DNA from 4 places in the Streptomyces liliifuscus genome. Region 2 is predicted to be linked to each of the others. Evidence: riboswitches for the same ligand, from Rfam matches in the RefSeq annotation. Region 2 holds a riboswitch; each other region holds the start of a gene.
What was found. A riboswitch is a leader RNA that binds a small molecule or an ion and turns the genes downstream of it on or off. The one in region 2 is predicted to bind cyclic di-AMP.
Positions count from the first base shown of each region.

Region 1 (2,194 bases), 1.3 Mb from region 2:
GAACGACTTGGGCGGGAAGCGCTTGGGGTCGAGGTCCAGGTCACGGCAGACCAGGGCCATGAGGCGCTTGCTGTCGGCGGCGTCGTAGATCGAGAAGGAGGAGGTGAAGCCGAGCTGCTTCGACTCGCGCCGCAGGATCCGTACACACGCGCTGTGGAACGTCATCACCCACATCGCGTTGGCGCGCGGGCCGACGAGCTGCTCGACGCGCTCCTTCATCTCGCCCGCGGCCTTGTTCGTGAAGGTGATCGCGAGGATCTGGCCCGGGTGCACCTTGCGCTCGCCCAGCAGGTGGGCGATGCGATGCGTGAGCACACGGGTCTTGCCGGAGCCCGCGCCGGCCACGATGAGCAGCGGCGAGCCGTGGTGGACCACCGCCGCGCGCTGGTTCTCGTTCAGCCCGTCCAGGAGCGCGGCCGGGTCCACGTGCGGCCGGGGGGCGCCGTCGCGGTAATACCCGTCCCGACTCGGCGGCACGTCGAAGTGGCCGCCGAACAAATCGTCCGGAACGGGCTCCGACTCCGGTGCCTCGTCCTCGGGCGGCGGCGGGGGCTCCTCCTCGTGGGCCCGCGAGGGCTTGAGGTCCGCCAGGAAGCTGTCATCAAAGAGGCTGCTCATCGCTCTCCGAGTCTAGGCGTCCCCACTGACAGCGTGCCGCCACCCTTGAAACTTGGCGGATCGCTCCAGCGGGGCTGCGGGTATGTCGGGCCGCCCGCCACCGGCCCCGTCACCCTCCGCAGGATGCCCGTGACGATCCGCGATCAGGCGGTCGACCTGCGGCTTCGCCGGAAACCCGGAACGCCGTATCGCGGGTGCGGGTCGGCTGTGGCTGGTCGCGCAGTTCCCCGCGCCCCTTCGGGGGCCACCGTCGGCCCACTTCGGACAACTCTCCGTAGATCATCCCTAATTGACCACGGGGAGTCGGCCTCAAAGCTAAGGTCACGAAAATGTATCGGGCATATCGCGCATCAAACTTCACAGGGGCCACAGGAATTAGCTAACTTTTATGTGGGCCGCACGACCCGCACCGGCGAACACGCCGGGCCGAGCGGCCTCCGCCGAGTCCGGTACGCCCTCGTGGCCGACGGAGCCGGGGACCCAACCGAACTTGGGGTGAATCGGTCCAACTCCCTTCGGGGAAACGGACCGTAGGGCAAACCTTCCGGAGCACCCGCCCGAACCCGACAGCTAACTCGGTAGGCGGATGACGGAAGGAGACGCCCTCGTGGCGCCACACCGCAAGTCCCGGCCCCCCAGTCCGATGGGCATACGGACTCCGGCCATCGCCACCGCGGCCCTGACCTCGGTGGCCCTTCTCTCCCAGACGGCGAACGCGGCCCCCTCCGAGGAGCCCAGGCCGAGCCTCGAGGAAGTCGAGAAGAAGGTCGACGACCTCTACCGCCAGGCGGAGACGGCCGGCGAGAAGTACAACGCGGCCAAGGAGAAGACCACCAAGCAGAAGAAGCGCGTCGACACCCTGCTCGACGACGTGGCGCGCCGCACGGAGAAGCTCAACGACGCGCGCGAGGAGCTCGGTACGTTCGCCGCCGCGCAGTACCGCACCGGGGCCGCCGCCCCCGACACCGCCTCCCTGCTCCTCGCGGACAACCCGCAGGACTACTTCGACCAGACCCAGCTGATGGACCGGCTCACCAGCCGCCAGAAGCAGTCCGTCGACGACTACGTGACGCAGCAGACCGCCACGACGGAGAAGCGGCAGGAGGCGTCCGAGAGCCTGGAGACGCTCACCAGGACGCAGAGCTCGCTGAAGACGTCCAAGGCGGACGTCCAGCGGAAGCTCGCCACGGCGCGCGACCTCCTCTCGAAGCTGACCGCCGAGGAGAAGGCGCGCCTCGCCGCGATCGAGCGGCAGAAGCAGGAAGAGGCTCAGCGCAAGGCGGACGAGCTGGCCCGGCAGCAGGCGGCCGACGCCGAGCGGCGGCGCCAGGAGGCGGCGCAGGGCACCGGGACCTCCACGGGCTCCGGGAGCGCCTCGGGCACCTCCGGGTCGGGCTCCGGCTCCGTCGCCTCCACCGCCAAGGCCGGCAAGGCACTCGCCTTCGCCCGCGCCCAGATCGGCAAGCCGTACGTCTGGGGCGCGAGCGGCCCCGGCTCGTACGACTGCTCCGGGCTCACCCAGGCCGCCTGGAAGGCCGCCGGTGTCACGCTCCCGCGGACCACCTGGGACCAGGTC
Region 1 covers NZ_CP066831.1:4,448,978-4,451,171, forward strand. Annotated here, with positions in the region: gene pcrA (DNA helicase PcrA) at 1-618, opposite strand, end outside; cyclic di-AMP (ydaO/yuaA leader) riboswitch at 1,047-1,218, shown strand; gene JEQ17_RS18770 (C40 family peptidase) at 1,226-2,194, shown strand, end outside.
Region 1: another riboswitch for cyclic di-AMP. It lies ahead of JEQ17_RS18770 (C40 family peptidase); the one in region 2 lies ahead of JEQ17_RS13275 (M23 family metallopeptidase).

Region 2 (2,194 bases):
CAACCCGGCCCGCCGCGCGGCCAAGGAGCTCTCCCGGCAGCTCTTCCCGGCGACCTCGCGCATGTCGCGCCCGCGCCAGGGCACCGAGGAGACGGTCACCTCGATCGACTCGGCGGGCGTCCGCGCCTTCTACGAGAAGCACGTACGCCCCGCCACCGCGACCGCCGTGGTGGTCGGCGACCTCACGGGCGTCGACCTCGACGCGCTGCTCGGGGACACGCTCGGCGCCTGGACGGGATCGCAGGCCGAGGCCCGCCCCATTCCGCCGGTGACCGCCGACGACACCGGCCGCGTGATCATCGTCGACCGTCCCGGAGCCGTCCAGACGCAGCTGCTCATCGGCCGCGTCGGCGCCGACCGGCACGACCGCGTGTGGCCCGCCCAGGTGCTCGGCACGTACTGCCTCGGCGGCACCCTCACCTCGCGCCTGGACCGCGTCCTGCGCGAGGAAAAGGGATACACCTACGGTGTGCGGGCGTTCGGCCAGGTGCTGCGCTCCGCGCCGGACGGGACGGGCGCCGCGATGCTCGCCATCAGCGGATCCGTGGACACCCCGAACACCGGCCCGGCGCTCGACGACCTCTGGAAGGTGCTGCGCACGCTCGCGGCCGAGGGACTCACCGACGCCGAGCGCGACATCGCCGTGCAGAACCTCGTGGGCGTGGCACCCCTGAAGTACGAGACGGCGGCCGCCGTCGCGGGCACTCTCGCCGACCAGGTCGAGCAGTACCTGCCGGACGACTTCCAGGCGACGCTGTACCAGCAGCTCGCCGCGACCGGCACCGTGGAGGCCACCGCGGCCGCCGTGAGCGCCTTCCCGGTGGACCGTCTGGTGACCGTCCTCGTCGGTGACGCCGCGCAGATCGAGGAGCCGGTCCGGGCCCTCGGAATCGGCGAAGTCAGCGTCGTGACGGCGGAGTAGAGCGGAGCAGTACAACGCTTCTCCATGGAGAACCCAGGTGACTGAGGAGTCGCCTGGGTTCTCCTTTTGCCCGGACTTCAGCACTCGATCGGCGAGTTGTCCGTATTGGTAGAGAGGTTGCCCGTCTGCCCTGTGGCATGCGCTACAAAACCCTTGATCCGTTTGTTGATTGAAAGACGCCCCGCTTAGCGTCGGTCCGGCTGTTCGTCAGGCAGTGCGCCGCGCCCGCGGCACCGGACAGTCATCGCCGAGTCCCCGTACGGCGCGAGCCAGGGGAGCCGGGGACCCATATGTAGTCCCTGGGGTGAATCGGACGCCCTTCCCGAAGGGGGTCCGTAGGAGACCTTCCTGCTCCGAACCCGTCAGCTAACCCGGTAGGCGAGAAGGAAGGAAAGGACCAGCCACTTCATGGCGTTCACCCGCGCCACCGGGAAGCACCGTCGTCCCAGCCGCATGAAGCGCACGACCAACCGGACCGTCGGCGTCGCCGCACTCGCCACCACCGGTGTCGTCGGCACCCTGGCTGCTCCCGCACTCGCCGCCGAGAGCCCCGCAGAGCAGACCCTGACCCAGGCGATCACCATCGGCGACTCGGTCGCCGACCAGATCGACGCACAGGCCGCCGCCCAGCAGCAGGCCGCCGACGAGACCGCCGCCCGCGAGAAGGCCGAGGCCGCCGCCAAGGAGCGTGCCAAGGAAGCCGCGGAGAAGGCCAAGAAGGAGCGCGAGGTCAAGGCCCGCGCCGCCCGCGCGGCCGAGCGCGAGCGGCTGCTGAAGTCGTACACCGCGCCCATCTCCGGTTCGTACGTCTCCACCGGCTACAAGGCCGGCGGCGCCGTCTGGTCCTCCGGCAGCCACACCGGCATCGACTTCCACGCCGCCAGCGGCACCGCCGTGCACGCGGTGGGCGCCGGCACCGTCGTGGAGGCCGGCTGGGGCGGTGCGTACGGCAACCAGGTCGTCATCAAGATGAACGACGGCACCTACACCCAGTACGGGCACATGTCGTTCCTCGGTGTCTCGGTCGGTCAGACGGTCACGCCCGGCCAGCAGATAGGCCTCTCCGGGGCGACCGGCAACGTCACCGGGGCGCACCTGCACTTCGAGGCGCGGACGAGCGCGGAGTACGGCTCGGACATCGACCCGCTCGGGTACCTGCGCCAGCACGGCGTGAACGTCTGACGGAGGGCGACAGCTCCCCACGCGACGGCCCTCCACACGGCAGCCCTCCGCGCGACGGCCCTCCAGGCGCGGCACTGTCCCGAAGGCCCC
Region 2 covers NZ_CP066831.1:3,148,697-3,150,890, reverse strand. Annotated here, with positions in the region: gene JEQ17_RS13280 (M16 family metallopeptidase) at 1-922, shown strand, start outside; cyclic di-AMP (ydaO/yuaA leader) riboswitch at 1,158-1,318, shown strand; gene JEQ17_RS13275 (M23 family metallopeptidase) at 1,331-2,104, shown strand.

Region 3 (2,194 bases), 6.0 Mb from region 2:
CGGTACGCGCTGCCGGGCGCCCGCGTGCTGATCCACCAGCCGTCGTTCTCCGAACCCGTCCAGGGACAGGCCTCCGACCTGGCCATTCAGGCCGGCGAGTTGATGCGTACCCGTGGGCAGTTGGAGGAGATGCTCGCCCGGCACACGGGGCAGAGCCGGGAGCGGATCGGTGCCGACATCGAGCGGGACAAGATCCTGGACGCGCGGGCGGCGCTTGAGTACGGACTGATCGACCGGATCGTCCCGAGCCGGAAGTCCACCCAGAGCGCACGCGGCGCGAGGTGAGCGGCCGATGCTCCCACCCGAGTTGCCGCCGCTGCCGGCCCTGACCCGTGCGGAGGCCGAGCTGATCGACCGTTACCTTGAAGTGGTCGACCTGCTCGGCAGGATCAACCCGGCTCATTCCGGGGACACTTACCGGGGGCTGCGCGCGGCCCAGGCCCTGGTCGGCAGGGCCACCGCGCTGCGCGACGCGCTGGCCCTGATGCACCAGCGCGGCGAGCACGAGGTGCACGCGCCGACCCTGGCGCGGGCGCTGCGCGTCCTCGACGGTGAGCGCCGAGCGGGCCGGATCGCGCTACCGCCGCGCTCCGACAGCTGACGTACCGCCATGGACCCGGCGTCACGCAGGCATCTGACGAGACGTCCGGGTCAGGGTTCAAACGGACCGAAAGGCGTACCACCGAACAGCGTAGTCAGAGCTGCTTTTACAGGCCCGTGGAAGTTGCGCAACCCGCGTAGCCTCCGTACGGAATCAGACGTTCCGGTGCTGGTACGAGGGTCGTCGACCCCCTCGACGCCCTCCCGCGGGAAAGGCTGTCCACCCGAACGGGTGAGTGGTGAGTAAGCCCACAAATCGCCGATTCCGCTCGGCTTTTGGGACATCCGTGCGTCAAGATCCCTTCCGACGACAAGCCCCCGCCACAAGCGGCGGGGCGATCCGGGCGGACGCCGAGTCCTGCCGCCGCCCGGATGACCGGTCGACAGAAGTGGATCGGCAGGAGTGGAGGACCCAAGCACGACGGGTCGCCGGAACGGTCACGCCATGACCGGGCCGAGCAGCCCTTGGGGTGAAGCCGCGTCAGCGGCCGGGCAACTTCGCCAGCCCGAATCCGACAGGTCATCCTTCACAGGCGGCTGACGAAGGGTTGCGCATGACTGCGCTCAATCGTGTCCCGTCGCTGTTCAGCAGGGCCGGTACCGCATCGGCTCTCACCATCGCCGCTGTCGGCGGCGGCATCGTGGCCCCCGGATTCACGTCCGGCGCGGAAGCGGCCACACCCGCGACGAAGGCACTCCAGGTAGCGGCCTCCAAGAAGGGCTCCCCGTACAAGTACGGGGCCGTGGGGCCCAAGCGCTTCGACTGCTCCGGCCTCACGCTCTACTCGTTCAAGAAGGCGGGCAAGTCCCTGCCGCGTACGGCCGCCGCGCAGTACAACAAGACGAACCATGTCTCCGCTTCGAACCGCAAGCAGGGAGACCTGGTCTTCTTCCACTCGGGCCGGAACGTCTACCACGTCGGCATCTACGCCGGGAAGGGACGGATCTGGCACTCCCCGAAGACCGGGGAAGTGGTGAAGCTCCAGAAGATCTGGACGAAGAGCGTCTGGTACGGCCGGGTCAGGTGACCCGCCCGGAAGGTGGCCGCGGTGATCACCGCGGCCACGTTCCGGGGCCCGGTGCGTGATATTCGCGGCAGAGTGGTTACTCCTTCACTTATGGGCGACCTTCATCACCACGAGGAGCGCAACGAGACACGGCTTGAGCGCGCCGACCGCAACTTCAACGAACTGCTCCAGGAACTGCGGGTCACGCAGACCGGGGTGCAGATCCTCTTCGCCTTCCTCCTCACCCTCGCGTTCACCCCGCGCTTCCCCTCCCTGGACTTGTTCCAGCGCACCACGTACGTCGTCACGCTGCTGCTCTCCGTACTGGCCGCCACCCTCTTCACGGCTCCGGCCGCGCTGCATCGCCGGCTCTTCCAGCAGGGCGCCAAGCCCCAGGTCGTGAAGGCCTCCTCGCATCTGGCCGAGATCGGGCTCGGCGTGCTCGCGCTCGCCCTCTCCGGTTCGGTCCTGCTCGTCGTGGACGTGGCGACGGGCCGGGCGGGCGGCATCGCGGCCGGTGCGACCACGCTGGTCGTCTGCGCGGGGCTGTGGGCGCTCATCCCCCACCTGATGCAGGGGTCCGCCGA
Region 3 covers NZ_CP066831.1:9,194,435-9,196,628, reverse strand. Annotated here, with positions in the region: gene JEQ17_RS39725 (ATP-dependent Clp protease proteolytic subunit) at 1-285, shown strand, start outside; gene JEQ17_RS39720 (hypothetical protein) at 293-601, shown strand; cyclic di-AMP (ydaO/yuaA leader) riboswitch at 972-1,151, shown strand; gene JEQ17_RS39715 (C40 family peptidase) at 1,155-1,628, shown strand; gene JEQ17_RS39710 (DUF6328 family protein) at 1,719-2,194, shown strand, end outside.
Region 3: another riboswitch for cyclic di-AMP. It lies ahead of JEQ17_RS39715 (C40 family peptidase); the one in region 2 lies ahead of JEQ17_RS13275 (M23 family metallopeptidase).

Region 4 (2,194 bases), 1.3 Mb from region 2:
AGATGCCGACATGGCCGACGTGCCCGTTGAAGAGAACCAGGTCGCCGAGACGGATGTCGGAGAGGGGCACCGCCACGCCCGCGACCGCCTGATCGTTGGCGGTACGCGGGAGTGCGACCCCCGCCGCCTTCCAGGCCGCCTGGGTGAGGCTGGAGCAGTCGTACGAGCCCGGCCCCATCGCTCCCCACACACAGGGCTTGCCGATCTGCGCACGGGCGAAGTCGACCGCTGTCGCCGCCTTCCCGCCGTAGCCCGGGGTCGACCCGGCGTACGCCGGAGTCGATCCGCCGTATCCCGGAGTCGCAGCGCCGTATCCGGGGTTCGAGGCACCGTCCGAGCCGATGGGCAGACCCGTGCCGATCGGCGTACGGGCGTCGACGGGCGGAGCCATACCGAACGTCAGGTCCGGTCCCATGGGCAGGTCCATGCCGATGGACGGGGTCGGAGCCATTGCCGGAGCCGGAGCGGCGGGCAGACCCATGCCGAACGTCAGGTCCGGGCCGCCCAGGGCGTCTACGGACCCTCCCGTGCCGAAACCGGCCGACTGCGGCAGTGCCTGGGGCTGTTGCTGCCACCATTCGGCCTCGGCCTGGCGGTAGCCCTGTCCCTCGGTGGTGGCCCAGGCGGTCTCCGCCGGCGCGGGTTCGATGGCCGCCACCGGCGTGCTCCGCCGGGCGGTGTGCGCGGAGAGCAGTTCGCGGGCCTTCGCGAGCTTGCTCTGGTTCCGCTGCTTGGAGGTCTTCAGCGACTGCCGCGGATCGGCGGCCAGTGCGGGCAGGACCTCGGTGGCCTCCTGCCGCTGCTGCGGCACGGCCGACAGCGCGGCGACGGGACCCGCGGTCAACTCCGCCACGGGTCGGGCGGCTGTCGCGGCGCCGGGTCCTGCGGTCAGCTCCAGGACGGGTTTGGCCGGCGCTTCCAGCGCACGGTCGGCCGACCGCTCCCCCGGACGGTCGCCGGTGCTCCTGGGCCGCGTCTCTGCCTGGCCGCGGTCCGGCATCCTGTCGGGCGGCAGCACGGCGGGGATGAGGGGCCCCAGTTGCGAGCGTCCCACGTCGAACCACTGCTTGGCGCGGTCGTTCAGAGCGGGGGCAGGGGCGGCGGCGACCGTGTCGGCACGTCCACGCCCCGTGTCGGGTCCGGGGGTCATACGCTCGCGCGAGCGCCCCGAGCTCATCGCCCGGGTCGCGTTGTAGTTCCCGCTGACGGTCTCCGCCTGGTCGTAGAGGCTGTTGATCCGCTGCTGGACCTCTTCGCGACTCGGCTTGTCGTCCTCTCTCGCGGGCGAGGATCCGCCGGTCGAGGAATACAGATCCACTGAGGTGGCGGCCGCCGTCGCGAGGGCGGGCCGGGGTATACCCGGGAGGTTGCTGCCTCCGGGGCGCGGGGTTCGTTCCGGCGCGATGGGAGCCGTACTCCTTCCGTGCTCCGCCTACCGAGTTAGCTGTCGGGTTCGGGCGAGGAATCCGGAAGGTATGCCCTACGGCCCTTGCCCTGTCGGGCGGTTGGGCCGATTCACCCCAAAGTTCGGTGGGTCCCCGGTTCCGGTTGCCGCGAGGGCCACCGGATTCGGCGGAGGCCGCGCGACCCGGCGAGGTTCACCGGAGGGAGTCGTGCGTCCTGTCGGTCAACTTAGCCAACATGTGCACCTCGTGTGAAGATTGAAGGGCGAAGTGTCCGATATATAACTGTGACCTTCGTCGTACCGGGTCGAGACATCGCCGGACTTCGGCGACTTCTCACGGTTCACCACTCCCCCTCTGCTCCCGCTGCTTCCGCTACTCCTCCAGTGAGAGGGCGAAAACGTGGGCCCTGGCCGGCCCCGAAGGCGCGGTCAGCGTGATCGCGGTGAGCTGCTTGCTCGCGTCGAGCTCGATCACCTGGTGGAAGACGGCCGCCTTGGTGGCCAACGGCCCGGTGCGCGCGTGGATCTGACCGGTGATCACGGCTTCGGTCTCGCCGAACTCGGGGCCGGAAGCCAGCCAGTTGGTGAGCGCGATCGGCGCGGCCTCGCTCGTTCCGTCGGCGTACCGGACCACCGAGGGGACGGTCACGGCCGCCGAGTCGCCCGCGCCGAGCACGTGCAGCTTCGTGAACGCACGCTGCGCGCCCTGCGGGACGGCGATCTCCTGCCCGGCCGCCACGAGGTTGTTGTTCGTTCCCTCACTGCCGTTGGTGAAGAGGAAGCCGATCC
Region 4 covers NZ_CP066831.1:1,880,415-1,882,608, forward strand. Annotated here, with positions in the region: gene JEQ17_RS49930 (C40 family peptidase) at 1-1,318, opposite strand, end outside; cyclic di-AMP (ydaO/yuaA leader) riboswitch at 1,414-1,585, opposite strand; gene JEQ17_RS08110 (glycosyl hydrolase family 95 catalytic domain-containing protein) at 1,779-2,194, opposite strand, start outside.
Region 4: another riboswitch for cyclic di-AMP. It lies ahead of JEQ17_RS49930 (C40 family peptidase); the one in region 2 lies ahead of JEQ17_RS13275 (M23 family metallopeptidase).